2 regions of the Porphyromonas sp. oral taxon 275 genome follow, and region 2 is predicted to be linked to the other one. Evidence: riboswitches for the same ligand, from Rfam matches in the RefSeq annotation. Region 2 holds a riboswitch; the other holds the start of a gene.
What was found. Region 2 has a riboswitch for thiamine pyrophosphate ahead of J4862_RS05195 (TonB-dependent receptor). Riboswitches for the same ligand answer to the same signal wherever they lie in the genome.
Positions count from the first base shown of each region.

Region 1: linked by a shared signal. The riboswitch ahead of thiS (sulfur carrier protein ThiS) and the one ahead of J4862_RS05195 (TonB-dependent receptor) in region 2 are both predicted to bind thiamine pyrophosphate.

Region 1 is NZ_CP072333.1:1,713,917-1,728,462, forward strand. It holds gene J4862_RS06760 (P-loop NTPase fold protein) at 1-441, shown strand, start outside; gene J4862_RS06765 (PepSY domain-containing protein) at 488-1,969, shown strand; tRNA gene J4862_RS06770 (tRNA-His) at 2,492-2,568, shown strand; gene J4862_RS06775 (HAD family phosphatase) at 2,634-3,506, shown strand; gene ung (uracil-DNA glycosylase) at 3,503-4,171, shown strand; gene J4862_RS06785 (RNA polymerase sigma factor) at 4,316-4,819, shown strand; gene trxB (thioredoxin-disulfide reductase) at 4,869-5,816, shown strand; gene J4862_RS06795 (aspartate ammonia-lyase) at 5,956-7,386, opposite strand; TPP riboswitch at 7,871-7,983, shown strand; gene thiS (sulfur carrier protein ThiS) at 8,138-8,341, shown strand; gene thiC (phosphomethylpyrimidine synthase ThiC) at 8,395-10,227, shown strand; gene thiE (thiamine phosphate synthase) at 10,231-12,270, shown strand; gene J4862_RS06815 (thiazole synthase) at 12,274-13,038, shown strand; gene thiH (2-iminoacetate synthase ThiH) at 13,051-14,166, shown strand; gene J4862_RS06825 (HesA/MoeB/ThiF family protein) at 14,139-14,546, shown strand, end outside.
Region 2 is NZ_CP072333.1:1,278,450-1,292,995, reverse strand. It holds gene J4862_RS05220 (LysE family translocator) at 69-656, shown strand; gene J4862_RS05215 (carbohydrate-binding family 9-like protein) at 745-1,389, shown strand; gene J4862_RS05210 (hypothetical protein) at 1,438-2,877, shown strand; gene J4862_RS05205 (MATE family efflux transporter) at 2,979-4,304, shown strand; tRNA gene J4862_RS05200 (tRNA-Leu) at 4,434-4,515, shown strand; TPP riboswitch at 5,014-5,124, shown strand; gene J4862_RS05195 (TonB-dependent receptor) at 5,175-7,418, shown strand; gene pnuC (nicotinamide riboside transporter PnuC) at 7,460-8,077, shown strand; gene J4862_RS05185 (thiamine diphosphokinase) at 8,074-8,745, shown strand; gene bioB (biotin synthase BioB) at 9,256-10,257, opposite strand; gene J4862_RS05175 (peptide MFS transporter) at 10,439-11,998, opposite strand; gene J4862_RS05170 (DUF4831 family protein) at 12,054-13,157, opposite strand; gene J4862_RS05165 (TonB-dependent receptor) at 13,643-14,546, shown strand, end outside.

The DNA of each region.
Region 1 (14,546 bases), 440 kb from region 2:
AAACAAATCTCTATCTTCGAGATGGCTATGACTAACGGCTGCAAGACTTCTGAGCTATATACTCTATGGTACCTTGCAGGAAAGCCAAACGGCTACGTTATCCAAAAGGGAAGCAGGCCAGATAGACTCAACGAACTCATGCGAGAAGCAGTAGCCCATGATCCTTGGAAGGTCATGTTCTGCTTCTTCCAAGAATTCCAGAATGGTCTTCATCTATGCCCAATTCCGTGGGACACCCTAGAGGAGTTTGAAGAATTCTTACTGGGGCTAGACTCACACTATACTAACGACCTTATCCCCATTATTCGGGAATACCGGAAAACGGGAAAAATAGAGGAGTTCCCCCGCCTTATGTCGGGCGGCCTCTCGACAGAGAAACTACTCCTTCTATTTGAATCTGACTTTATTGAACCCGCTCTTGATTATCTTAAGGGGTATTAGTTCCACCCCTAGCCCCCCACGCCATTAACCACACCTTATATATAGTATGCAGATCCGTACATTCATGATCAAGACGCACCGCCTGCTGGGGGCGGTGATGAGCGTCTTCTTTGTCGCGTGGTTCCTCTCAGGGATCGTGCTCATCTACAAGCCTTACCCGAAGTACACTCAGGACGAAGCGCTGGCCCATAGCGCACGTATCCCTGAGGCGCTGCCCAGCACGGACAGCCTCGCGGCCGTCCTTAGGGCGCGGGGGATGGACACACTGCAGCTCTCGAGCCTAAGCCTGCAGGGGGGCAGCTATGCCGACAGTCGTGCACGGCTCGTACTGCAGCCCGAGGAAGGCGAACGCGCGGAGCTGGCCTTCGACGGTGACAGCCTCCGCAGCCTCGTCCTCGACCGCGCCTACCTCGAGGACATCGCCAGCCGCTGGGGGCAGCGCATCGAGCGCATCGACACGATCCAGGAGCTGGACCAGTGGGTACCCTTCGGTCGTCTGCGGGCGGAGCTCCCCTTCTACCGCCTTCTACTCACGGGGGGCGCAGGGCACGAGGTCTATGTCTCGAGCCTCACGGGGCGCGTACTGCAGGAGTCCACACGCGTGGAGCGAGCCTGGGCCTGGGCAGGGGCGATCCCGCACTGGATCTACTTCACCTGGATCCGCAGCCAGCAGGAGCTGTGGCGCTGGGTCATCATCGTCCTCGGTGCGCTGGGCACGATGATGGCGGTGACGGGCTTCTACATCGGCATCTCCTACTACCGTATGCGGGGGCGGAGGAAGGGCAGCAAGCTCTATTCGCCCTTTACGAAGAAGCGCTACCAGTGGCACCACGCCTTCGGCACCGTGGGCGGACTACTCACCATCACCTGGGTGCTGACAGGGCTGCTGTCGGTGGTGCACTACCCACACACCGAGACCGAAGAGTACGCCGTGGAGCGCCTCGAGGGGGCGCCGCTTCGCCTGGAGGCCTACCGCACCGATCTGGAGGCGCTGCGACAGGCTGAGCCCGAGCTGCGCCGCCTCAGCTTCTACTCCTGGGGCGACATCCCCCTGCTGCAGGCCGAGGGAGGCGAAGAGGTGCACTACTACGATGCCCGCAGCGCGCAGCCCCGCCGTCTAGAGCTCACCGAGGCCGAGATCACGGGCGAGCTGCAGAAGGTCTTCGGCGCGGAGCACCAGTACCGACGCGACTTCCTCCAGGAGTACGACAGCTATTATATAGATCGCGCGCGTAAGCTGCCGCTGCCCGTCTGGCGCATCGCCATCGACACCAAGGAGCACCACAGCTACTACGTCTCGCCCGAGCGCGGACGCGGTAGGCTCATCGCCGACAACGAGCGGATCGACGCCTGGATGTTCTCCAAGCTGCACCGCCTGCAGTTCGCGAAGCTCGTCGCGCAGCCCTGGCTGTGGACGGTAGTGATGTGGGCCTTCCTCCTCATCGGTACGATCACCTCCGTGACGGGCCTATGGATGACGGGCGACTACCTCAAGCGGCTCTGGAGGAAGCGCCGCCGTAGACCCTAGCCCCACGAGGCCCCGAGGACGAGCCGCCCAGCATAGCCCCCTCTGCTGGTCGGCTCGTGGCATCTATCCCAAGGCCTAGCTGAGCCCGACCCAGGCTAAGGGACGCCGCCCCTCCCCCTTCCGAGCGCAAGCGAAGCAAGCTCCCCGCGCGGCTCCGCCCAAGGCCTCCCGAGGCGGCGACGAAGGGGGCAAAGCACGCCGACAGCCCGAGCGCAGCGCCGCGAGGGATATCCCTCAGCCTCCTCACCGACGTCCCTCACGCTCGCCACGGACGTTCCTCAGCCCGCTGACTGATATCCCTCGCGCGGCCTCCCCCTTAGCACGGGGCTCCGCTCGGGGCTCTGTGTCGCAGCACGCGAGGCCCTACACGAGGAGCGGGAGGAGGGGGCTAGGCGGCAGGCAATCGGACGCTTAGCCTAGGCGCGAAGCGGGGCAGAGGACGGCGCGAAGGGCAGGGCAGCAGGCTATTTGGTAGTGTCCGAAAGTCTTCTTATCTTTGCAGCGCTTTAGGGCAATCAGATGGTGGTTGTAGCTCAGTTGGTTAGAGCACTGGATTGTGGTTCCAGGTGTCGCGGGTTCGAGTCCCGTCTTCCACCCCAAGGCAAATGGGCATACGGCAGCGCCGTGTGCCCATCCTTCGTTTACGGCCCAGCATAGTCAGAGGATGTCCCATAGCCATCAGATCACCTTCCTCCGTAGCCTCAGCACCGAGGAGCAGCATCAGCTCGCGGAGCTCTGCCGTCCCCTCGGGGAGGCAGTGCTCCAGCCCCTACGCACTGCCCCCGAGCTCCATAGGCTGCAGCTCGAGCTGGATGCTGCCGAAGGTGCGCAGGAGCGGGCCGAGCGCCGCCGCCTGCTGGAGTGCCTCCTGCCCTGGGCACGCGGGCGCTCGCTGCCCTTCTACTACCCCAGCTCAGAGGCCGTGCGGCCGATCCGACGTGTGGCCTTCGACCTCGACGGCACACTCATCCGAGACGAACTCATGGTACTGCTGGCGGGGCAGAGGGGATGCGGCGAGGAGATGCAGCAGCTCACCGAGGCCGCCATGTGCGGCGCGCGTCCGTTCCGCGAGAGCTTCGTAGCACGCAGCCAGCTGCTCCTCGGCCTCAGCGAGGCGGAGCTACTGCGGCCGCTCGCTCAGCTGAGCTTCGCCCCCGATGCCGCCGAGCTCATCGCGCAGCTCCAGCAGCGGGGGCTCGAGCTCTGCCTCATCACGGGCGCCTACGAGCCTCTAGCGGCCGCCCTCGGCGCGCAGCTCGGCCTCCCGCTCGGCTGCGCCAGTGCCGTACGTATGGAGGGCGGGCGCCTGGCAGGACTCATCGAGGAGGCCATCGTCGACGCCGAGGCCAAGGCGCGCTACCTCGAGGCCTGGGCGGGCTGCGAGCTGCACGCCACGCTCGCCCTAGGGGACGGTGCCAACGATATCCACATGCTCTCCACCGCGGGCCACGCCCTGCACTACAGCTGTATAGCGCCCTCCGCACCCTCATTTATCCACCTGCTGGAGCTCCTCCAGCGCCTTAGCCACATCCTATGAACGTCCGTATCGAAGCCAGCTGGCGCGAGGCCCTCGCCGCCGAGTTCGACAAGCTCTACTTCGGCATCCTCACCGACAGGATACGCAGCGAGTACCAGAGCGGTCACGCCATCTACCCACCCGCAGGGCAGATCTTCCGCGCCCTCGACCTCTGTCCCCTCGATCGGGTACGCGTCGTCATCTTAGGCCAAGACCCCTACCACGGCGCGGGCCAAGCCGAGGGTCTCGCCTTCTCCGTCCCCCATGGCATCGCTGTGCCGCCGAGCCTGGTGAACATCAAGCAAGAGATCGCCGACGACCTCGGCCGCCCCTCCATCATCACCGGCGGCGAGCTCCTACCCTGGGTGGAGCAGGGCGTACTGCTGCTCAATACCACGCTCACCGTCCGCTCGGGCGAGGCCGCCTCCCATCAGGGGCTGGGCTGGGAGACCTTCACCGACGCCGTCATCCAGCTGGTCAGCCAGCGCTGCGACCATGTCGTCTTCCTCCTCTGGGGTAGCCCCGCTAGGCGTAAGGCCGCTATGATCGACGCCACGCGCCACTGCATTCTGGAGGCGCCGCACCCCTCGCCGCTGTCGGCGCACCGCGGCTTCTTCGGCTGCCGCCACTTCTCCCGCGCCAATGCCTACCTCCAGCAGCAGGGCCTTGCCCCTATCCAGTGGTAGCCTCTCCTAGGTATAGACGGGCTCAATAATCCCATTTAGTAGGCAGGCGGTAGGGCAGCGGAGAAGTCGTATCTTTGTAAAAAAGAAATAAGCCCCCGCAGTACCCTGCGACGCGGCTTGGACAGCTAAAAGAAAGGTAGCACTATGGACGTACTCCAGATACAAAAGGACCTCATCGGGATGCAGGACTATATGAAGAACTTCGCACGTAGCCTCACCAAGGACGAGGCCGATGCTGAGGACCTGACCCAGGACACGACGCTGCGCGTGCTGAACAACTATGATAAGTTCGTCGACAACGTCAACTTCAAGGGCTGGGTGCTGAAGATCATGCGCAACATCTTCATCAATAACTACCACAAGCTCGTACGTACACAGGAGCTCATCGACTATAATGTGGACGCCTACAACGTGCCCCTGATGAGCGACGGCGGGGAGAACACCCCCGAGGGCTCTATGGACATCAAGGAGATCACAGAGGCCATCTCGGCTCTACAGCCGACGCTCAAGGAACCCTTCTCCATGTACGTCTCAGGCTATAAGTACAGCGAGATCGCCGAGACCCTCGGTATACCTCTGGGCACGGTCAAGAGCCGTATCTTCTTCGCCCGCCAGGAGCTCCAGCGCAAGCTGCGCGACCTGCGCTAGGCGCCTTACACCCCTTTCCACCCCTTCCGAATCATAAGGAATACCATATATGAATAGAGAACATCGTCGCAGCCTGATCATTGGCTCAGGCCCAGCAGGCTACACCGCCGCCATCTATGCGGGACGCGCCAACCTCGCACCCCTCCTCTATGAGGGCATACAGCCCGGCGGCCAGCTCACACAGACCACAGAGGTGGAGAACTTCCCCGGCTACCCCGAGGGCGTCACGGGCCCCGTACTGATGCAGGACCTGCGCAAGCAGGCCGAGCGCTTCGGCACTGAGGTACGCTCGGGTCTGGCCACCAAGGTAGACCTCTCCCAGCGCCCCTATGTCGTGACCTTCAGCGACGGCGTAGAGGTCGAGGCTGACACGATCATCATCTCCACGGGAGCCTCCGCTAAGTACCTCGGCCTCGAGGATGAGACGAAGTACGCCGGTATGGGCGTCTCGGCCTGCGCTACCTGTGACGGCTTCTTCTACCGCGGCAAGACGGTCGCCGTCGTCGGTGGTGGCGACACCGCCTGCGAGGAGGCGCTCTATCTGGCAGGCCTCGCGTCCAAGGTCTACATGATCGTGCGCAAGGACCACCTCCGTGCCTCGGACATCATGCGCCAGCGCGTCGAGCAGCACGAGCGTATCACCATCCTCTACGAGCACAATACGGTGGGGCTCTTCGGGGACAATGGTGTCGAGGGGGCCCACCTCGTCAAGCGCCTCGGCCAGCCCGATGAGGAGCACGTGGATATCGCTATCGACGGCTTCTTCCTGGCAATCGGTCACCACCCCAACTCCGAGCTCTTCGCCGACTACCTCGACCTCGACGAGACGGGCTACATCATCACTGAGGGCGCTACCCCACGTACCAAGGTGCCTGGCGTCTTCGCTGCTGGGGACGTCGCCGACCCGCTCTACCGCCAGGCGATCACCGCTGCGGCCTCGGGCTGCAAGGCAGCTATGGAGGCCGAGCGCTACCTCAACGATCAGGGCCTCCTCTAGCGAGTGCCCGCTGAGGATCGGGAGCTAAGCCCACAAGGCACAGCCCCGAGCTCGACAAACGACAAAGGACAGCGCCTCATCCACACGTGTGGATGAGGCGCTGTCCTTTTTGCTTGGGCGAGGCCTGAGGCCGATCGAGCTACTTGAGCGGCTTGATGTCGAGGCGCACGGGCTGGATCATGTTCTCAGGCGCCAGCACCTTGTCCAGATCCTCCTGGGTAAGGATGCCGTGCTCGATGACCAGGTCGTAGACGCTACGCCCCGTCTCGAGGGCCTCCTTGGCGATCTTGGTGGAGTTCTTGTAGCCGATGATGGGGTTGAGGGCGGTGACGATACCGATGCTGTTGCGCACATAGCTGCGGCAGGTCTCCTCATTGGCCGTGATGCCCTCGATGCAGAGGGTACGCAGCGTGTCGAAGCCCTGGATCATCAGATCGATGGACTCGAAGCAGCACTGAGCCATCACGGGCTCCATAGCGTTGAGCTCCATCTGAGAGGCGTCGCCCGCCATGGTGACGCAGAGGTCGTTCCCCATGACCTTGTAGCAGACCTGGCTCATGACCTCGGGGATGACGGGGTTGACCTTGCCGGGCATGATGGACGAGCCAGGCTGCATGGCGGGCAGGTTGATCTCGCCGAGCCCACAGCGGGGGCCGCTGGAGAGCAGGCGCAGGTCATTACAGATCTTGTTGACCTTGACGGCGATGCGGCGTAGGGCGGAGCTGTAGCCGATCATCTCGCTGGTGTCGCTCGTGGCACCGACGAAGTCGTCCGTACGCGTGATAGGCCAGCCCGTGATCTCCGCCATAGCGGCCGTGCAGTAGTCGGCGTACTCGGGCTCAGAGGAGATCCCCGTGCCGATGGCCGTAGCCCCCATGTTGATGGCGAGGAACTGCTGGGCAGCGTAGTCAAGGTTGGCGATCTCGTGGCGCAGGATGGAGGCGAAGCCGCCGAAGGTCTGCCCCAGCGTCATGGGCACAGCGTCCTGCAGCTGCGTACGGCCCATCTTCACCACGTGGGCGAACTGGCGGGACTTAGCCTCCAGCGCCTCGATGAGCTGGATGAAGTGCGGGCGCAGCTTGAGGTGCGAGGCATAGAGGCCGAGGTGGATGGCCGTGGGGTAAGCGTCGTTGGTCGACTGCGAGCCGTTGACATGGTCATTGGGCGAGAGGTACTTGAACTCGCCCTTGGCGTGCCCCATCAGCTCGAGGGCACGGTTGCAGATGACCTCATTGGCGTTCATATTGGTCGTCGTGCCCGCCCCGCCCTGGATCATGTCCACGGGGAACTGGTCGTGGTGCTTGCCCTCGAGGAGCTCGTGACAGGCGGTGACGATGGCGTCCTTCTGCTGGTCGCTCAGCAGGCCGAGGCGGTGGTTGGCAATCGCCGCGGCCTCCTTCGTCCACGCGAGGCCGTGGATGAAGAGCGGGTAGTCAGAGAGGTGGAAGGCGCTGATGTTGAAGTTCTCTACTCCACGGAGCGTCTGCACGCCATAGAGCTTGTCGTTGCTGATCTGGCGTTCGCCGATCAGATCACTTTCTATGCGAAAGTCCTGGACTGATGTAGCCATAGTAGTGACTGGTATAGCTTGATGAATAGTTATCGGTAGAGCAAAGGTACTTATTTTTCCCTCCCAGCGCACCCCAAGTTTTAGGCTGTCAAAGGCTTATCCTAGGACAAAAGCACGCAGTCCCCGCACAAAAGGCAGCCCAAAACACGTCATTCTACCACAAAGCAAAGCCCGAAGCGCACCCAGAGCGAGCAAACAACGTCTTTTTACCACCTCTCGCAGCCTCCTCCCGCAGCTCGCTCAGCCGCCCCGCCTACTCCTCGCGCTGCCCTGCGACCAAGGCCTCCCCTTCCTGACCGATATGCCTCAGAGCACTGACTGATATCCCTCACGCCTCTGACTGCCGTCCCTCACGGCGCTGATGGATATTCCTCAGCGCAGCCCGACAGGCCTCGGAGCTGCGCTAGGGCTTATCCCCCCTGCCTTAGTCCTATCTCCAAGGCGACGGAGACAAGGGAAAAGAAAAAAGCCTACCTTTGCCCCAAGCAACTCAAAGGGGTGCTGGCTGTAGACCTCCGTCGTCTACCGCTGTGCTGAGATTATACCCGAGGACCTGATCCAGGTAATACTGGCGTAGGCATAGAGTGAAGGCAAGCACTTGCCGCTTATACTCCATGATCTTCATCTGACCCTCCGGTGCCGCGGTGTATCCCAGCCCGCTGCCGCCCCCACGTGCCGCTCCCAGCGCCGCCCGCGGGTGAGGCTGCTGCATCCCTAGAGCTGCCTCTATCATCACCTAGTAGCTCTCTCGATGCAGATCACCGTCAACGGCGAGCCCCACCAGCTCCCCACTCCCCTCAGCCTCCGTGAGGCCCTCGACAGCCTCGGCCTCACCCTCCCGACACACGCCGCCCTCGCCCTCAACGAGCGGGTCGTCCCCCGCAGCGCCCTCGACAGCACGCAGCTCCAGGCGGGCGACGCGCTCCTCATCATCCAGCCCACCTTCGGCGGATAGTCCCGAGGCGCCCCTTAGCCCTTAATTCTCACCCTACACTTCCCCCTAAGCCTATGAAGATCAAAGATGTCGTCACCCACGGCCCCCTCACCGGGTCAGAGAAGATCTACGTCACCAGCCCCCGTATGCCCCACGTGCGGGTAGGCATGCGCCGCATCCCCCTCTCGGACACCATAGAGGAGGACGGCAGCCGCAGCCCCAACGCCCCCGTCATCGTCTACGACACGGGCGGCCCCTACACCGACGCCGCCTATCAGGTAGACCTCGAGCGCGGCCTACCGCGCCTGCGCGAGCCCTGGATCGAGGGGCGCGGCGACACCCTCCAGAGCGAAGGCCTCGGCAGCAGCTATGCCCGCCAGCGTCTAGCCCAGCGCGCCCTCGACGGCCTGCGCTACCAGCACATCGTCCCCCACCCCCGTCGCGCCCAGGGCGACTGCGTGACCCAGCGCTACTACGCCGTGCGCGGCATCATCACCGAAGAGATGGAGTACGTGGCGCTGCGGGAGAACCAGCAGATCGAGGAGCTACGCGAGCGCCACAGCCGCGGCGGCGACCCCAAGGGCGCCGTGCTGCCTGAGCTGGTGACGGCAGAGTTCGTCCGAGAGGAGCTGGCCAGCGGCCGCGCCATCCTCCCAGCGAACATCAACCACCCCGAGAGCGAGCCCATGATCATCGGCCGCAACTTCCTCTGTAAGGTCAATGCCAACATCGGCAACTCCGCCATCACCAGCAGCATCGCCGAGGAGGTAGAGAAGGCCGTCTGGGCGACCCGCTGGGGCGCCGACACCGTCATGGACCTCTCCACAGGCCGTCATATCCACGAGACCCGCGAGTGGATCCTGCGCAATAGCCCCGTGCCCATCGGCACCGTCCCCCTCTATCAGGCGCTGGAGAAGGTACACGGGCGTGTCGAGGAGCTGAGCTGGGAGATCTACCGCGACACGCTCATCGAGCAGGCCGAGCAGGGCGTGGACTACTTCACCATCCACGCAGGCCTCAGGAAGGAGCACATCCCACTGACGCTCGGCCGCCTGACGGGTATCGTCAGCCGTGGAGGGGCGATCATGGCGGGCTGGTGCATCGCCCACGACCGCGAGAGCTTCCTCTACGAGCACTTCGAGGAGATCTGTCGGATCGCCGCGCGCTACGATGTCGCCCTCTCCCTCGGCGACGGTCTGCGCCCTGGCAGCATACAGGACGCCAACGACGCGGCGCAGATGGCCGAGCTCAAGACCCTAGGCGAACTGAACCGCATCGCCGCCCGCCACTACGTCCAGGTCATGATCGAGGGCCCGGGGCACATCCCCATGCACCTCATCCCTGAGAATATGACGCGCGAGCTCCTCGACTGCGACGAGGCGCCCTTCTACACCCTCGGGCCGCTGGTCTCGGATATCGGCGCGGGCTACGACCACATCACGGGCGCCATCGGGGCGGCCATGATCGGGCACCTCGGCACGGCTATGCTCTGCTACGTGACGCAGAAGGAGCACCTAGGCCTGCCCGAGCGCGAGGACGTACGTCAGGGCGTGGTGACCTACAAGCTCGCTGCCCACGCCGCCGACCTGGCGAAGGGACACCCCACGGCCTACATCCGTGACCACGCGATGAGCAAGGCGCGCTACGAGTTCCGCTGGCGGGATCAGTTCCACCTCGCCCTCGACCCTGAGCGCGCCCGTGAGTACCACGACCAGACGCTGCCCGACGACTCGCACAAGGAGCGGCACTTCTGCTCGATGTGCGGCGAGCACTTCTGCTCGATGCGCGTCAACCGTAGCTTCCGTCAGGCGCTGGCGGCACGTACCGTCGGCAAGGACGGCGTGCCCGTGGTCGGACTCGTGCGCCCCAGCGATGTCGCCCCTCATAGCTGCTCGGGCGGCCACTAGCCTATGCGCCGAGACCAAGTCATCGTCCTCACGCCCCCCGAGTGGCGGGGGGCTGTGGAGGCGAGCTGGATCGCCACGCTGCTGCGCCTCGGCGTGGGACGCGTGCACATCCGCAAGCCCAAGGCCAGCACCGCGGAGCTCAGCGCCCTCCTCGAGGCCATCCCCCGCGCCCTGAGGCGGCACTGCGTCCTCTCGCAGCAGCCCGAGCTCGTACGCCGCTACGGCCTCGGCGGCCTGCACCTCTCGGTACGCGGCTGGCGGGAGCTCAGCGCCCGCCCGTCCCTTGCCTCGGGGCAGCTCGTCGGTGTCAGCTGCCACAGCCGTGAGGAGCTCCAGGCGCTGCCCTTCGCCCCCGACTACGCCTACCTCAGCCCCGTGGCGCCCAGCCTCAGCAAGGCAGGCTACGGCGCGGCACAGCAGCTCTGGACGGAGCTGGAGCTCCAGGAGCTCTGCACCGAGACGCCCTTCCCGCTGATCGCCCTCGGGGGCATAGCGCCAGCCACCGCGGGGCGCTTCCTCCGCCTAGGCTTCGCGGGCGTGGCAAGCCTGGGCTACTGGCAGGGGCTGTCGCTCGAGGAGCTCCCCGAGGCACTGCGACGCCTCAGCGCCCCGCACCTGCTGCTCTGCGGAGGGCTCGACCCTACGGGCGGGGCGGGCATCACGGCCGACCTCTGCCACGCCGAGCGCCTCGGGGCCCTGAGCTACAGCCTCATCACGGCCGTCACGAGTCAGGACGCGGAGCACTTCTACGGCCTCACGCCGCTCGGGGAGGAGGAGCTCCGCGGGCAGCTGCGGAGCCTCGAGGCGCTGCCCCCGCCCGAGGTGGCCAAGATCGGCCTCGTGGCCTCGCTGGAGCAGCTGCAGACGCTCGCGGGGCTGATCCGCGCCCGCTACCCCCACTGCCTCATCCTCTGGGACCCGATCCTGCGCAGCAGCTCGGGCTATCAGCTCCTCCCGCCGCCCAGCGCCGAGGAGCTGGAGGCGGCGCTGCGGGAGGTGGACCTCCTCCTACCTAACGCCTACGAGCAGCGCCTGCTCCTCGGGGGACTTAGCCCCGCAGAGGCCGTACGCCGCTGGCGCTGCAGCATCATCTGTAAGGGCGCTCGACCGAGCCCCGCCCTTATCCCCAGTCTAGGCGCAAGGCACGACACGAAGGCAGGAGAGCGCGCTTCGACAGGACAGTCTGCCGACCTGGCCGCCAGCGGCAGCACCATCAGCGACCTCGGCTACACGCCCGAGGGCCAGTGTATAGCCAGCTGCTGCCCGCCCGCGGGCACCGACCGCCACGGCACGGGTTGCCTCTATGGCACGGAGCTTGCCCATGCGCTGGCCTCGGGGCTCGGCCTCGAGACCGCTATGCGGCGTGCCCAGCGTGCGGTGAGCCACTACCGCCAGGGACTAACTCCACCTGCCGCACGCCCTCGTCCGACGCTGGGGCGGCGTATGTTCGTCACCCACGGCAGCACGCCCGAGGAGCTCCTGCTGCAGACCGAGCGCGTGCTGAGCCTTGGCCTCTGCGACCTCGTGGAGCTGCGGATGAAGGCGGCGAGCGCACCCCTCCGAGAGGCCGCAGCCCGCCAGCTGCTCAGCCTCTGCCGCAGCTACGACGTCCCGCTGCTGATCAACGACGACGTGGAGCTGGCCTTCCGCATCGCCGCCGACGGCGTGCACCTCGGGCAAGAGGATTGCCCGCCCGAGCGCGCCCGCCAGCTGCTGGGCCCCGAGGCCCTCATCGGCCTGACCTGCAATGACGCCCAGCAGCTCGAGCGCGCCCTACAGCTACCCATAGACTACATAGGCCTCGGCCCCTGCCACTACACAGAGACCAAGCAGCGCCTAGCGCCCATCCTCGGGCACGAAGGCTACCGCCGCCTCCAGCTCCACGACTACCCGCTGCCCATCTACGCCATAGGCGGCATCGAGCCCCAGGAGGAGCCCGAGCTGCGCGCCCTCGGCCTCCACGGTATCGCCATGAGCCGCTCCCTACTTCGATTCACAGGGGAGGCTAAGACGCCCCTACCCCATACGCCTACTAGACCCTAGACCATGCTTACCATAGCTGATAAGACCTTCCACAGCCGGCTCTTCCTCGGGACGGGCAAGTTCGCCTCCTCCCAGCTGATGGCCGAGGCCGTGCGCGCCTCGGGCAGCCAGCTCGTGACCCTCGCCCTCAAGCGCCTCGAGCTCGACCGCCCCGAGAGCGATAGCCTCCTGAGCCCGCTCCTTACCGAGGGGCTTAGCCTCCTGCCCAATACCAGCGGCGCACGCACCGCACGTGAGGCCATCCTCGCGGCCGAACTCAGCCGCGAGGCGCTCCAGACGAACTGGCTCAAGCTCGAGATCCACCCCGACCCACGCTACCTCATGCCCGACCCCATAGAGACGCTGGAGGCCGCGACGGAGCTCGTGCGTCGTGGCTTCGTCGTCCTGCCCTACGTGCAGGCCGACCCCGTGCTCTGCAAGCGCCTCGAGGAGGCAGGCTGCGCCACCGTCATGCCGCTGGCCGCCCCAATAGGGAGCAACCGCGGACTCGACACCCGCGAGCTGCTGCGCATCATCATCGCCGAGAGCAGCATCCCCGTCGTCGTGGATGCGGGCCTAGGCTGCCCGAGTCACGCCGCCGAGTGCATGGAGCTGGGCGCAGACGCTGTGCTCGTGAATACCGCCATAGCCACCGCCGCCGATCCCGTAGCCATGGCCGAGGCCTTCCGCCTAGGCGTCGAGGCAGGACGTAAGGCCTACGAGGCACGCATCGCGCCCCAGCGTGGCTTCGCCCAAGCCTCCTCACCGCTGACCGCCTTCCTCTCCTGAGCCCGGCCGACGATGCTACCGACGAGTGCCTACGACTACCTGCAGCGCTATGACTTCGGTCGGCTGCAGGAGGCGATCTATAGCCAGCGCCCCGCCGACGTAGAGCGTGCGCTGAGCCGCCCCCACCGCGAGCTGACGGACTTCCTTGCCCTCATCTCGCCCGCAGCAGAGGCCTACCTCGAGCCCATGGCTCGAGAGGCGCAGCGCCTGACCCTCGAGCGCTACGGCCGCACCCTGCAGCTCTACCTGCCCCTCTACCTATCCAATGTGTGCTCCAATAGCTGCGTGTACTGCGGCTTCAGCGTCGAGCACCACATCCGCCGCCGCCGGCTGACGCTCTCGGAGATCGACCGCGAGGTGGCGGCGATCAAGGAGCTGGGCTTCCGCCACCTGCTGCTGGTGAGCGGCGAAGACCTGCGCGCCAGCTCCTGGCACTACTATCTGGAGGTGGTGAAGCACCTGCGGCCGCACTTCGCCCAGCTCTCGCTGGAGGTGCAGCCGCTGGAGACGGAGCAGTACGCCGCCCTCGGGGAGGCAGGCATCAGCTACGTCTGCGTCTATCAGGAGACCTACCACGAGGCGGCCTACCCTAAGTATCACCTCCAGGGGAAGAAGGCCGACTACCGCTACCGCCTCGAGACGCCCGACCGCATCGCCCAGGCAGGCATCCCCAAGATCGGGCTGGGTGCCCTCTTGGGCCTCGAGGAATGGCGCACCGACAGCGCCTTCACCGCCCTGCATCTGGACTACCTCAAGCACCGCTACCGCCAGACCCGCTACTCCGTCTCCCTCCCGCGCCTCAGGCCTGCCGTCGGGGGCTACGACCCCGCCTACCCCATCGATGACCGCGGCGTGCTGCAGCTGATCCTGGCCTACCGCCTACTGGATCCGCATCTCGAGATCTCGCTCTCGACGCGCGAGTCGGAGACCTTCCGCAACCATGTCCTCCCGCTGGGCATCACGAGCATGAGTGCGGGGAGCCACACCGAGCCCGGGGGCTACGCCGAGCAGCATGAGGATCTGGAGCAGTTCGCCATCGCCGACAGCCGCAGCCCCGCCGAGTTCGTGGCCTACCTGCGCTCTGTCGGCTACGAAGCCGTATGGAAGGACTGGGACAGCTGGCTCTAGGGGCGGAGCGAGGGGGCGAAGGCTGGACGGACGAGGCCGCCGAGCGCTACCAGCGGCAGCTCCTCCTCCCCGAGCTCGGGCTGGAGGGACAGCAGCGCCTCGGCCGTGCTCGGGTGGCGGTCGTCGGCGCGGGCGGGCTGGGCTCCACCCTGCTGCCGCTGCTGGTGGGCGCAGGCGTCGGGCAGCTGCGCCTCTGCGATGGGGATAGCGTCAGCCGCAGCAACCTCCCCCGACAGACCCTCTACCGCACGGCTGACCTCGGCGGGAGCAAGGCGCGGCTAGCTGCCGAGCGCCTCAGCTCCCTCAATCCCCACTGCCAGCTCATCGCCTCGGCGGAATACCTGAGCCCCGAGAACGCTCCGCGCCTCCTCGGCGGGGTC
Region 2 (14,546 bases):
TGTTACTCCTAGACCTACTCTTTACGTTCCTCAAAGGGATACTTATCGGGGTCTTGGTCTCCGCACCTATGGGACCGACAGGCCTCCTCTGCCTACGTGAGACTTCACGAGGCGGGCGGCGCGAGGGTATGCTCGTCGGCCTAGGAGCTACCCTGAGCGATCTGCTGTATGGCCTCATCGCTTACCTCGGGGTGGGCTTCATCCTCAATCTGCTGGATCGCTACAGCAGCGAGCTGCGTCTCGGGGGGAGCGTCTTCATCCTTGCCTTCTGCTTCTTCTTGCTGCGGCGTCGTATGCCTACGGGGGAGGAGGATGAGCCCGTCGAGAGCCATCCTCTGAAGTCCACCTACAGCGTGAAGAAGGTCTCCGGAGCCTTCTTCCTGACCCTCTCCAATCCCTTCATCATCCTACTCTTCCTGCCGCTGTATGCGCGTCTAGAGTTCGTGCGCGTCGTCCAGCTCCAGTTCGTGGAGTTCTTCGTCGCGATGTCGGGCATAGGGCTTGGGTGCCTCCTGTGGTGGATCACGCTGACCTACATCGTGCGCAAGGTGTCCAATCGCTTCGGCTCACATCGCCTGGAGTGGATCAATCGCATCGTCGCCCTCGTGCTCATCGTCATCGCCCTCATGGGTATATACTCCGTCTTCCACGAATAGCTGGGCGAGCTATCCCTACTGGGGCGCCACGCGTGCCGCCTCGGTCAGGACAGCCCCAGCGAGTGCTCACCAATACATTATACTACCTATGTCTTCAGCTAGACTTCCCCGCCTCGAGCGCGGCACCCTCAGCCTACAGGAATTCACGCCTCTCCTGCAGGAGCAGGGCCAGCTCCTCTATATCGACACGCTGAACTGGCGTCAGGACTTCCCCCACCGCCCCCTCGTGGCTGCCTACCTGGCCTACGACGCCGAGGCGCTCTACATCAACTACCGCGTCTCGGGCGAGGACCTACGCACGCTCTCCCCTGGGGACGGCAACTACGTGCACGAGGATAGCTGCGTCGAGTTCTTCATGCAGCGCGAGCGCGGCACGGCCTACATCAACTTTGAGTTCAACGCGGCAGGTGTCTGCTACGCGGCTCACCATGCCAGCCCCTCGGAGGCGGTACTGCTGAGCGCCGAGGAATTCGCCAGCATCGAGCGCTGGGGTGACCATCAGGGGCAGCACGGCCTCGAGCGTACGGGCCCTGCAGCCTGGCAGCTGACGGTGGCTATCCCCTGGACGACGATGGGCTATGCTGCAGGACAGCTGCCCCGCGAGTTCTATGCCAATCTCTACAAGTGCGGGGACAAGACGGCACACCCACACTTCCTCAGCTGGGCTCCGATCCAGGAGGTGGAGCCGGCCTTCCATCGCCCCCAGTTCTTCGGCACCTTCGTGCTGGACTAGGCTAGGGATAGCCTGGAGCAAGCTCCCCCGCCAAGTGCATTGACCCCGATGAAGCGACCCATCCTACTCCTCCTCGGCCTGCTGTCCCTCCTCGGGGGGCAGCGGGCTGAGGCACAGCAGTCCGACAGCACCGAGCGGCAGCGCCTCGAGCAGCTGCGGCTACAGCTGCTGGCTCCCCGTGTCAAGCCTCAGGGCCTTGACCCCGACCTCGATCGCCTCTTCCGCTACGAGCCGCCCTATCCCTACAACGATACGCAGGGCTATCACTTCCTCGCCGCCTATGCAGCGGGGCAGATGCGTAGCCGCCAGTCCGAGACAGGGGGCAGCGGGCATACCTTCCGCAGGATCGTAGAGCTGGCGGTGGGGCGCAACTTCGACTTTGGGCGCTGGACGCTGGGTATCGACGGACTGGCGAACCTTATCCCCGACCGCAATAGCATCGACGGGCAGTGGCTGGGCTATGAGGTCCAGCTGGTGCGTCATCTCGCTCCGGGGCGTAGCGTAGCGCTGCGCAGCTCGAATAACTACACGCTGCGTAGCCGCCAGTGGTTCAGCGAGAACCATCTCTTGCTCTACTACGCGCCCCAGCGCGCGGGGCTCCTCGTCCTCTCTGGAGGGCGTACCTCGCGAGGGACGTACCACCTGACGCCCGAGGAGATCTACCGCGGCTATTACCCCTCACTGCAGCTCGGCAATGGCCCGATGCGCGCCTACAGCAAGGACTTCGTCTCGCTGCGCAATGGCCTCGGCTTCCTCGGAGGGCAGCTGCACCTCACCACGGCGCTGAGCTGGGAGGATCGACGCCCGCAGGTGGAGCTGCCGCTGCAGCACCATCGCCGCTTTGGCTACAGCACGCAGCTGCTGCTGGCCCCACAGGCGCTCAATCGCACTGCAGCGGGCGAACTCCTCCCCATAGGCTACCGACGTGAGCTTGGGCTAAGCTACGAGCAGGCTACGGGCCTCGGCGCGCTGGATCGCAGCGCTGTGCCTTATCTCCGCTATCAGCAGCTGGAGCTCTTCGCTCGCGGGAGCTTCGTCCTCGGTAGAGGCCAGCTGGACTTCACCGCACTGGTGGGGAAGCGCTGGGACGATGAGCTCCTGGACAGTGGTGAGGCACGCTACTTTGAGCAGCTCAGTGACCTGGGGCGTGTGCCCTTCCGCTACGCTTGGGCTACGATGCCTATAGACTTCACGGGCGGCGAGGCCTGGGCGAGCCAGAGCGTCAACTACCTAGGGCGAGACTTCTTCCTGACGCGTAGCCGCGGTCTGGGGGAGGTGCTGCGTCTGGACGAGGCCTTTCACTTCAAGGCCGTAGAGACGCGTGACGGCCGTAGCTACCTCGAGGGAGGCTATTCCCTCGGCTGGGGGGATATGGCGCGCCTCGGCCTCTTCGTCGGGCACGAGCTGCAGCGGAGCAAGACACGCCTGGCGCTGCGCCTCAGCCTCCCCATCCTCTGCCTCAGCTCCAGCTGGAGCGAGCGCCGCTAGCTTAGCCTAGCCTCACGGCGCTACTCATTACCTCATAGCTCATCTTCTTGGCACAAGCTACTCTTGCTCGGGCTAGCCGACGGCTGGCCTTAGCCGACCTATTGCGCATCGGCACCCCCATCATCCTAGGGCAGATCGGCCTTATCCTGGTCAGCCTTGCCGACAACATCATGGTGGGGAAGTACCATACCGATGCGCTGGCCTCAGCCTCCTTTGTCAACAATATCTTCTCGGTCTTCTTCGTGCTCGGCCTGGGCTTCAGCTACGGGCTGACGCCGCTCGTCTCGCAGGCGCATGCTCGGCAGCAGTCGAGCCGCCTGGGGCGTCTGCTGCGTCATAGCCTGCTGCTCAACCTCGCCGTCGGGCTGCTGCTCTCGCTCCTGCTGGTCGGCGTGTACGCCTTCCTCCCGAGCTTCGACCTGGCCGAGCGCCTGCTACCGCAGGTGCGCTCCTATTACCTCCTGCAGCTGGCGAGCTTCATGGTCTTCATGGCTACGGGGGCGCTGAAGCAGTTCTTCGACGGGATAGGGCGCACCATCGTGCCTATGTGGGCGATCCTGCTGTCGAATGTCCTGAACGTCCTCGGCAACTATCTGCTGATCTTCGGCGCGCTGGGCTGCCCCGAGCTGGGCCTCTTCGGCGCGGGGCTCTCGACGCTCTTCGCCCGCATCTTCGCCCTTGGCGTGCTGCTCGTGGCACTGCGCTATAACCGCACGCTAGGCGTGACCTATCGCTACGTGCGTGAGCTGAGGCTGCACGCTGCCTTCCTGCGTCGCCTCTTCCGCCTAGGCTTCCCCATAGGCGTGCAGATGGGTGTGGAGGCCGCTGCCTGGACGGTGGCCATCCTGCTGGTCACGCCCCTCGGGGTGAACGCGCTGGCGGTGCATCAGAATCTCATCACCCTCACGCTGCTGGGCTACTTCATCTACTACGGCCTCGGGGCAGCGACGACGATCCTCGTCAGCCGTGCTCATGGGGAGGGCGATGTGGCGCGTGCGCGTAGCGTGGTCCACGTGGCCCTGCTGCTGGCAGAGCTGGTGGCGCTGCTTGTGATGAGTGGGCTCCTGCTCGGGCGGCACTGGCTGGGCTATATCTTCAGCGACGATCCCGCCGTGGTCACGATGACGGCGCTGGCGGTTATCCCTATGGCGCTCTATCAGCCAGGGGATGCGCTGCAGGTGATCTATGGCAATGCGCTGCGCGGGATCGAGGATGTCAAGCGGATGACCTACTATGCCTGCGGGATTCACCTCGTGCTGGCTCCGCTGCTGTCCTATGCCTTTGGCTTCCACCTCGGGCTCACGGAGCCAGGGGCGCAGCTGACGGCTATCTGGTCCTCCTTCCCCGTGAGCCTGCTGCTGCTCGGGATCCTGCTGGCGATCCGCTTCCGCTGGGCGACACAGCGTATGGCGCAGCAGAGCGCCTAGCGGGAGGCCTTCTGTCCTCGTCTTGAGGCTAAGCTCTCGAGAGGGCTGCGGCTGTGTCCTAACTTGTGTATATGCAGAGAAAGAGCTACCTTTGCAGAGCAAATCGCGAAAGCGTGATGCAGATGAGCGGCGGCTGTGGTGTAATTGGTAGCCACGTCAGACTTAGGATCTGATGCCGCGAGGCGTGGGGGTTCGAGTCCCTTCAGCCGCACTTAGAGCGCTTAGTTCTCCTTAGGAGGGCTAAGCGCTCCGTCTTTTTAGACCGCTCCCTTCCCCTTGCTTCCCTAGTTCTCAACCTTAGCTCAGATGGCAGCCTTAGTTCGGTCTTAGTCTCCTTGCTCTCCACAGCGGGCGAAGGGGATTACTAAGCTCGCCTGCTATGCCCCGCTAGGGGAGGTGCTCGTGAGGGATATCCGTCAGCACGCTGAGGGACGCCTGTCAGGCTCGTGAGGGATAGCAGTCAGCGCGCTGAGGGATATCCCTCAGGATGCTGGGGCAAGGCTCGCGCGGTGCTCCGCCTCCTTGCGCGCTCTGCTCCGAGTGCCTAGGCGAAGCTCTGAAGTCTCGACGCGGGCTTGCCCTTAGCTCGCTGTGCTCGAGCTACCTCGCTCCCCGCATCAGCCGCACGACAGAGGAGGTGCTCGGTGGGAGCTCGTGGGGGCAAACTTGCTTATCTGCATGGACTGCCGTATTTTTGTTCCCCGAAGAACCAAGGACAAAGGGGTGCCGATGATCCGCCGTAGGGCGGTCAGAGGCTGAGATGAGACCCTCAACACTTGACCCAGACAATGCTGGCGTAGGAATTGTCATCATCACATACCAGTAGACCCTTTCCCTTCGCTCTGCACTACCGTATAGTACAAGTATTGTATGATGAAGAGAAAACTTATCCTCCCCGTGGTGGCCCTCTCACTGACTGGCCTCCCTTCCCACTCGCTCCACGCTATAGGGCTTAGCCTACAGGATAGCATCAAGACGCATCGCCTCGAGGAGGTGCAGGTCACCGCGACCCGCGCCTCGGCCAAGACGCCCATGTCCTACACCAACGTGGGCAAGGTACAGCTACAGAAGTCCAACCTCGGGATGGACATCCCCTACCTCCTCTTGCAGACGCCCTCGGTCGTGGCCACCAGTGAGCCCGGCTTCGGGATCGGCTACACCTACATCCGTGTGCGCGGGGTAGATGCTGCGGGGATCAATGTGATGACCAACGGCGTACCGCTCAATGACTCGGAGAGCCAAGGCGTCTTCTGGGCCAATATGCCCAACTTCTCCTCCAGCGTCCAGGATGCCCAGCTGCAGCGCGGCGTCGGCACTTCGTCCAATGGCTCGGCAGCCTTCGGCGCCAGCCTCAACCTGCGTACGGACAACTTCTCCCTCACACCCCAGGCGTCGATCTCCGTCCTCGGCGGCTCCTTCCACACGCTGCGCCGTGAGGTCAGCGCCTCTACGGGGCGTATCGCTGGCCGCTGGGCCCTCGAGGCACGCGTAGGGCGCACGGCGACCGATGGCTACGTGGATCGAAGCGGTACGAAGGGCGACTCCTACTTCCTCCAGGCGGGCTACTTCGGGGAGCGCAGCGTCTTCAAGCTCCTGGCCTTCGGCGGCAAGCAGCGTACGGGCATCGCTTGGAACGGGCTGAGCCCCGAGGAAGAGGCTAAGTATGGCCGCACCTACAACAGTGCTGGGCACGTCAATCCCAGCGCCCCAGCCTCCGAGGCACGCTACCGCGAGAACACCGACAACTACGAGCAGCGCCACTACCAGGCACAGCTCACCCAGCAGCTCAGCGATCGGCTGACGCTGAGCCTCACGGCTCACTACACCAAGGGCTACGGCTACTACGATGAGTACAGATCCCAGGAGAAGCTCTCCAAACTCGGGCTGGCGAGCTTCTCACAGACCCAGCCCGACGGCTCGACGAAGAAGATCAAGAAGATCGACCTACTGCAGGCCAAGTATCTGGACAATGACTTCGGCGGCCTCATCGCAGGGCTTGAGTACAAGGCGCCCCGCCTGGAGCTGACGGCGGGCCTCTCGGGGAATCACTTCGTCAACGACCACTACGGCTACCGCTCGCCTATCACCTCCACGCCCTACAGCCTCGACCCCTCGCAGCGCTACTATGACAACCGCGCCCACAAGACCGACCTCTCGGGCTTCGTCAAGGCGAGCTATGAGCTCCTCTCGGGGCTGAGCCTCTTCGCCGACCTGCAGTACCGCTTCATCGACTACCGCATATCGGGGACCAACGATCGAGTAGAGCAGGGTAAGCCTCAGGAACTAAGCCTCAGGAAGCGCTTCAACTTCTTCAATCCCAAGGCGGGGCTCTTCTACCAGTTCGCCCCCCAGCATCACCTCTACGCCTCAGTAGCCGTAGCACACCGCGAGCCCAATAGGGACAACTACACCAAGGTCACGCCCAAGGACTACCCCAGTGCCGAGCGCCTCACCGACTGGGAGCTGGGCTACGGCTACCGCAGCGAGCGCTTCACCGCGGGCATCAACGTCTACTACATGCGTTACAAGGATCAGCTGGTGAAGAACGGCAAGAAGAGCGACGTCGGCGGAGACCTCAGTGAGAACGTCGCCAAGAGCTACCGCGCGGGCGTCGAGCTATCCTCCTCCCTCCTGCTGCTCCCCTCGCTCCGCTGGGACCTCGCCCTCGGGATGAGCCGCAATCGGATCGCTGACTACACGCTCTACGTCGAGGACTACGACAGTGGCAAGTTCGTGGCCAAGCAGTATCAGGATACGGAGATCGCCTACTCGCCTTCGGCGACCGTCAGCAACACGCTGACGCTGACGCTCGGGCGCTTCGAGGCCGCCCTCTCCAGCCAGTTTGTCGGCCGCCAGTACCTAGACAATACGACCAGCCAGACGCGTAGCATCCCGAGCTACCACGTAGAGCATCTGCGCTTCGGCTACGAGCTGCCCGTGAGCTTCGTCAAGGGCTGGAGCCTGAGCCTACAGCTCAGCAACCTGCTGGATCGCCGCTATGTCAGTGGCGGCTGGGGAGGCTTCGGCCTCTCTGGGGGGCAGGAGTCCTCGTGGCTCGTCTTCTACCCGCAGGCGGGTCGCCACCTGCTGCTAGGGACGACGATCACCCTCTAGCGGCTCGCGTAGCTACTGCTTACCCTTATTCCCCTTCCCCTATGGACCAAGTGCTCCCTTATCTGGCGAGTCATCCGCTGGAGCTCGTCACCATCTGCATCTCCCTCGTCTGGCTCGTGCTGGAGTACCGCGCCAGCATCTGGCTGTGGCCTGTGGGCATCATCCTGCCCCTGCTGTGGATCCCTATCGCCTGGGAGGCGCGCCTCTACGGGATGCTCGCCATCAACGTCTATTACCTGGTGACGAGCGCCTGGGGCTGGTTCGTCTGGCTGCGTCGTAGGCCCAGCACGGCGGCCGAGGAGCTGCCCATCACGGACATCCCACGCCGCACGCTCGGCTGGACGCTCCTCCTCTCGGGCCCCCTCTACGGCCTCCTCATCGCGCTGGGGACGAACTATCTCCCCGAGTGGCGCATCCCCTGGGCTGATGGCCTCCTGACGGTCTCCTCCATCGTCGGGATGATCTGGATGGGGCGCAAGTGGCGCCAGCACTGGCTCTGCTGGATCGTGGCCAACGCCGCCGGCATCATCTCGCTGTGGGCGGCCGAGGACTACCTCTCGATGCTGGTCTACCTGACGAACTTCGTCGTCTCCTTCTTCGGCTACCGCAAGTGGTCGCTCTTGATGAAGGAGCAGGACGCTACAGCTGCAGCCCGATGAAGCACTACCCACGCTATAGCCTCGAGACGCTGGCCAAGCGCATTGTCCTCGCGAACGGCGCCTTCCCCCAGGCACCCCTGCCGCTAGCGCTCATCGACCGCTGGGTGGCGGGCGCCGAGGGCTATAGCCTCACCTGCTGCGATGGTGGGGTGAACAAGCTCAGGCAGTACACCGAGCGCCTACCCGACGCCGTGGTGGGTGACCTCGACTCCACTGCCCCCGAGCTGAGGCAGCTCCTCGCGGATCGTACGCACCATAGTCCCGACCAGGAGACCAACGACTTGACGAAGACCATGCGCTACCTCCATGCCAGCTACGGGCCAAGCGCCATCACGCTGCTCGGGGCCAGCGGAGGGCGTGAGGATCACCTGCTGGCGAACCTGGTGCTGCTGCCGACCTACGCCCCACTGGTGGACGAGCTCGTGATGCTGACCGACGAGGGCTACTTCCTCCTCATCACCGAGCCCTCGCTGGTGGAGGTAGAGCCTGGCCAGCAGCTCTCGGTCTTCGACTTCTACCGCCAGCCGCTCACCTTCCGCGGCGTACGCTGGCCGCTGGAGGCGCACACGCTGCCGGAGCTGTCGAGTGGCTCGCTGAACTGCGCCACCGCCCCCGAGGTCTACCTCGAGGCGGAGCGGCCGCTACTCCTCTACGTGGCGAACCTCTAGCCACCGAGCGGCGCTGCCCGACCGCTTAACCTCCTAGCCTCAATACCGCGCCCCCGCTAGCTTTCTAGAGCTAGCGGGGGCGCTGCTTTGGGGGCAGGCGGGGGCAGCCTAGGGTGCTCCCGCCTAGCCCTTGCCTTAAAGCGAAGGAGGGTACAGGCCTCAGCGGGCTGCCGCGCTAGGGGAGGCGCGCTGAGGGATATCCGTCAGCGCGCTGAGGGACGGCAGTGACGAGGCTGAAGGATATCAGTGGAAGGCGCTGAGGGATATCCCTCGCGGGGCTGGGGGTAGGCTCGTGGCTTGCTCGGCCGCTACTTTCCCTCGCGGGAGGGCGTGGGCTTGCTTCCCTTACACTAGCTTTAAGTTCGCCCTCGAGGCGGAGAAGAAGGGCCATTCTGTCCGCCTTGCATCGGGCTCGTAGTCGTCCTAAATAATACCCCCCGATAGCTCCGTGGAGCTATCGGGGGATATTGCTTGGGGGGGAAGGTCGGTGACGAAGAGCCGTCCCTGCGCTTAGTAGTCGTAGCTGACCTCCCAGTCCTGAGCGCAGTTCTCCTTGCCGCACTCCTCGATCATCGCCATATCCTGCCGCGCCTGCTGCCCTATGGTGGTCAAGAGATCGCCCGTGATGGCGGAGTTGATCCCTACATAGATCGCACGGCGCTGCAGCTCGGGGCTGAGCTGGGCGCGTCCACCCGAGAAGCGGAGGAAGGCCTTGGGGTTGACGAAGCGGAAGAGGGCGATGGCGGAGAGGATCTCGTCGGGCGTCAGCGGAGAGGCTTTGCCGAGGGGCGTCCCCTCGATGGGCTGGAGGATGTTCACCGGGATGCTCTCCGAACCGAGGCTCCGTAGATAGAAGGCTAGCTCTACGCGCTGCTCGAGCGTCTCACCCATCCCGAGGATGCCCCCGCAGCAGATGCGCATGCCTACGCGACGGGCGGCAGCGAGGGTATCGGCCTTGTCCTGCTGGGTGTGTGTCGTGCAGAGCTGAGCGAAGTAGCTGGGGGCGGTCTCCATATTGCAGTGGTAGGTGGTCACGCCGCTCTCGAAGAGCTCCTGCAGCTGGTGCTCCTTCAGCAGCCCGAGCGAGGCACAGCACTTCATCTCGGGTACGGCGCGCTTGATGGCGCGGTAGCTGATGGCGATCTGCTTGATCTCGCTGTCCGTCTGGCGTCGTCCGCTCGCCACGAGGGAGAAGCGCCCTATGCCCTGCTTGTGATTGTAGGCTGCCTGTGCCACGCAGGCGCTGGGGCTGACCAGAGCGTAGCGCTCGGCTCCCGTGGCGTAGTGCCCACTCTGGGCGCACCACTTGCAGTCCTCGGGACAGTTGCCACTCTTGGCATTGATGATGGAGCAGGTATCGAAGGCCTTGCCGAGGAAGTGCTCGGTCAGCTCGTGGGCAGCCTCGTAGAGGGCCTCCTTGTCGGGGTGGGTGAGTAGGGCATAGCCCTCCTCGGGGCTCAGGCTGCCGCCGTCGAGGACGCGCTGCTTGAGCTCGGTGATGTCTAGGGTCATAGGTGTTTAAGTGACAGGCTAGCGCCAGGGCCGCTAGCGGGGCGAGAGGCTAAGCTATTCGGTAGCCAGTCCTTGCCGATGAGGATATATATAGAGCGCCGCAGCACAGCACGTCTCCAGGGGGGGGGAGTACGTGTCGTGCTGCGGCGGCTCGAGGTGCATGTGCTCGGTGCTCGTGGGCTTACTTAGCGATGCGCTCCAGCCACTTGAGCATGGCGAGCATCAGGAACATCGAGATGGCGCAGGCCACCACGAAGAAGAGCCAGCAGGCCCAGAGGGGTAGCGAGGTGTAGAGGATCCCACCGATGAAGAGCAGGGAGTTCCCGATCGCCGTAGCAGCGAGCCAGCAGCCCTGCATCAGCCCCTGCATGTGGGGAGGTGCTACCTTGGATACGAAGGAGAGCCCAAGGGGCGAGATGAAGAGCTCGGCCACGGTGAGGATGAAGTACAGCCCGATCATCACCATAGGCGTCAGGCGCATGCCCTCCTTGGCGGCCTCCGACATGTCCGCAAGGGCTTCCTTGCCCGGCAGGTCAAGGGAGACGAAGGAGAGGAAGACGTAGGCCAGGGCAGCGATACCCATCCCGATGGCGATCTTGCGTGGTGCCGAGGGCTCCTTGCCCTTACGCCCAAGCACGCCGAAGATGGCCATGACCACGGGCGTCATCAGGACGACGAAGATCGGATTGACCGCCTGGAAGATCTCGGCCCCCTGGATCACGGTGAAGCCGAGGTCAATGCGGATCGTCGAGAGATCCACGTAGTCACGGGCGAAGTAGGAGAGGGAGAAGCCGTTCTGATGGAAGGACATCCAGAAGAAGATCACGACGGCGAAGACGGCGAAGAGTGCTGTGACGCGCTGACGTACCTCCTGGGCGCTCATCTTGATCTCCTCGCGGCTCAGCTTCGACCCGTCAGTGCTAGCCACTGCCTTCTGCCCGGGATTGGGGAAGCGAGACTTGTTGACGAAGAAGATGACCAGGGAGACGAAGATCATCACAATCGCTGCGGCGAAGGCGTAGTGGAAGCCCTCAGAGAAGACGCTCAGGTAGCTCTGGGCGAAGTCCTTGGTGCTGGCGAAGGTCTGACCATCCAGGGGCACGCGGGTCGCGAGCTCTTTGAGGTTCTCCAGCGCCTGGGGCTTCATGCTCTCCCCATGCTGCAGGTAGTCGTGGCAGAGGGCAGGCAGGTCGGCGTTGTAGGCTAAGCCATTGGCCTTGAGCCACCAGTTGCGGATAGCCACTGCGACGAAGGGCGCGAAGATCCCCCCTACGTTGATGAACATGTAGAAGATCTGGAAGCCCGCGTCACGGACCTTGGAGTACTGAGGGTCATCGTAGAGCTGGCCTATCAGTGCCTGCAGGTTGCCCTTGAAGAGCCCGTTACCGAAGGCGATGACCGCCAGCCCGACGCAGAACAGTGTGAGGTAGGGCGTGATGCTCTCTACGATGGTGGGGGTGGGGATGGCGATGAGCACGTAGCCTACTGCCATGAGGATGAGGCCAGCTATGATCGTCCCCTTGTAGTTCTTGGTGCGGTCCGCTATGATCCCCCCGACGAGCGCCAGTAGATAGATCGAGGCATAGAATGCCGAGTAGATGATGCCCGTCGTCTTCTCCGATAGACCAAACTTGGCCGAGATGAAGAGCGTAAGGATCGCCATCATGATGTAGAAGCCGAAGCGCTCGCCCATATTGGATAGCGAGGCTGCGAGCAGTCCCTTAGGATGATTTTTGAACATAGACGTTAGTTGTTGATAGGTGTGAGTTAGTATGGTTGGTGCAGTGATGCCTGGTCTATTCCTGCTTGATCTGGCGCACGGCTCCCGTACGGGTGTCGAGGTAGATCGAGGTGGTCTTCCCCTGGTTGAGGTTGAGCATCTTGGGCGCTAGGGCCTGCAGTGCGCCGAGCTGCGTCAGGGGGACCTTCTCCTGCAGGAGCGTCTTGCCCTCCCAGCTGAGGCGTACGAGGGCGAGCCCTGGACGGCAATAGACGATGCTATGCTCCAGCTGCTTCTCGTGTCGGCGCTCGGCCTTCTCGTCGAGCTCATCGGCGCGCTCGAGGGCCTTGATGGAGAGGGTGATGGGCGTGCCGCGTAGGTCGGAGGGCTCCAGCAGCCCGAGGCTGGGGGAGAAGCGGGCCAGCGTGTAGGCCTCGAGATCCTCACCCGTGGGGAGGTAGTCGATGCGGTGCGCGACGAGGCGCTGGGTCGTGTCGCCAGCGAAGAGGCGCAGGGTGCGGGCCTCCTCATGGCGTAGGCGGTCGAGGACAAGGCGCATGGATTCGCCGTCCTTGGGCATGTTGTCGACAGCGCCCGTGAGGACGTTCATGGAGGACTCACGCAGCTCGTAGAGATAGTTCGCTGCGATCTCGGCGCGGCTGGCGCGGGTGCCCGCTTGGCTGTATTCGCGGGGCAGGGCAGGGGCAGTCTGGTCGGGCAGCTGCTCCGAGCGTAGCTGCGTCAGGGGGATCTGCTGGGCCTGGTCCGCGGGGAGCTCCTCGCTGCCGTTGATGCTGTAGAGGATGCCCTTGTCGGTGAGTAGGACGAAGGGCGCCACCGTCTTGCGGTCGAAGGCGATGAGGAACTGCTGGGTCTCGTCGGGGATCCCTGTGAGGACGGCGCGCGCTGACTCGAGGCGGTAGCTGTGCTGAGGCTCGCCCTCCACCCTGCGCCCTAGGTACTTGTCGGCGTAGGCTGCTAGGGATCCAGGCTGATAGTGCTGCTCGCGCACGTCGAGCACGAAGCTCAGCTGTGTCTCGGGGAGGCGGTAGACGATACCGTAGTCCGTTTCCTTGGTCACATCATAGCGCTTGACGCGCGTCTGCGCAGCCAGCTCGGTCGACGCTACGAGGCTGGCGAGGGTAAGAGGGGCCACGAGGCCCAGCAAAAGACGTCTCATATCATGATGGCCTTGTGTAAGGCGTGCATTATACTAGTAAGTTCGTTATACAAAGCTACTAAAAAACGCTCAATGTCCTGCCAAAGCGCTAGCGCCGTCCCCACGGCCTGCTGGGCGTGCTGCTCGGCCTTGTCCCTCGCCTCTGTGAGGGATATCCCTCGAGGGTGCTGACTGATATCCCTCAGCCCCCCTAACTGGTATCCCTCACGGCGCTGACTGATATCCCTCATAGGCGCTCGAGCTAAGGGGCAGGAGGCTGAGGGGCTCACCTCCCCGTACCTCTACCCCGGTGAAGTATCCCCAAAGCGACTTCCATAAGGGCTGTCGCTCGCAGCGTGCGAGCGTGCTGCGGCCGAAGTAGCGGGATCGGCCTACCTACTATATTGTAGCGCTGCGAAGGGGAAATACCTATCTTCGGTGATTGCGGCGCGTAGGTCAGACTCTTATCTTTGCGGCGCTTTACCGAATTGAGACCCATTACGTCAATGCATCATCTCCTCCAGCGCGGCCTAGCCCCATACTTCCTCCTCTTGCTTCTCCTAGTCCCGACCCTAGCCGAGGCGCAAGGCCTCGTGACCTTACGCGGCCGAGTGCTCACCACAGAGGGGCAGGCTATCCCCTACGCTGGCCTGCAGCTCGAGGGAAGCCGACGGGGCGCCGTAGCAGACTCGCTGGGGGGCTATCAGCTGCAGCTCCCCGAGGGGCGCTACCGCCTGCGCGTCTCTGCGCTAGGCTATCAGAGCCAGCAGCGTGAGCTCGTGCTGACGACGCGCACGCCTGAGCTACAGCTAGACTTCCGCCTCGTGGCCAGCAGCCGCCAGCTGGAGGGCGTAGAGATCGTAGCCCGAGGAATAGGGCGTCTGCAGCGATCGCCGTATAACGCCGTGACGCTGGAGAGCCGCGCCTATCGCTCCTCGACCAAGAGCCTAAGCGAAGTCCTCGCTGCAGCGCCAGGCGTCAAGGTGCGTCAGACGGGCGGGGTCGGCTCGGATACGAATGTATCGCTGGACGGCTTCAGCGGCAAGCATGTCAAGGTCTTCATCGACGGTATCCCACAGGAGGGACTAGGGCGGAGCCTCGGCCTCAATAATATCCCCATCAGCTATGCCGAGCGCATCGAGGTCTACCGAGGGGTAGTCCCCGTGGACTTCGCTACGGACGCTATCGGGGGTGTGATCAATATCGTCACCTCACAGCGCACGCGTCCCTGGTATGTCGACGCCTCCTACGCGGCAGGCTCCTTCGCTACGCATCGCTCGACGCTCAGCGTGGGGGGACGCCTGGGGCAAGCTGGCTTCTTCGGAGTCGAGGCCTTCCAGAACTATTCGCGCAACAACTACTGGGTCGACACGCCCGTGCAGGACTTCGCCTCGGGGACAATCGACCTAG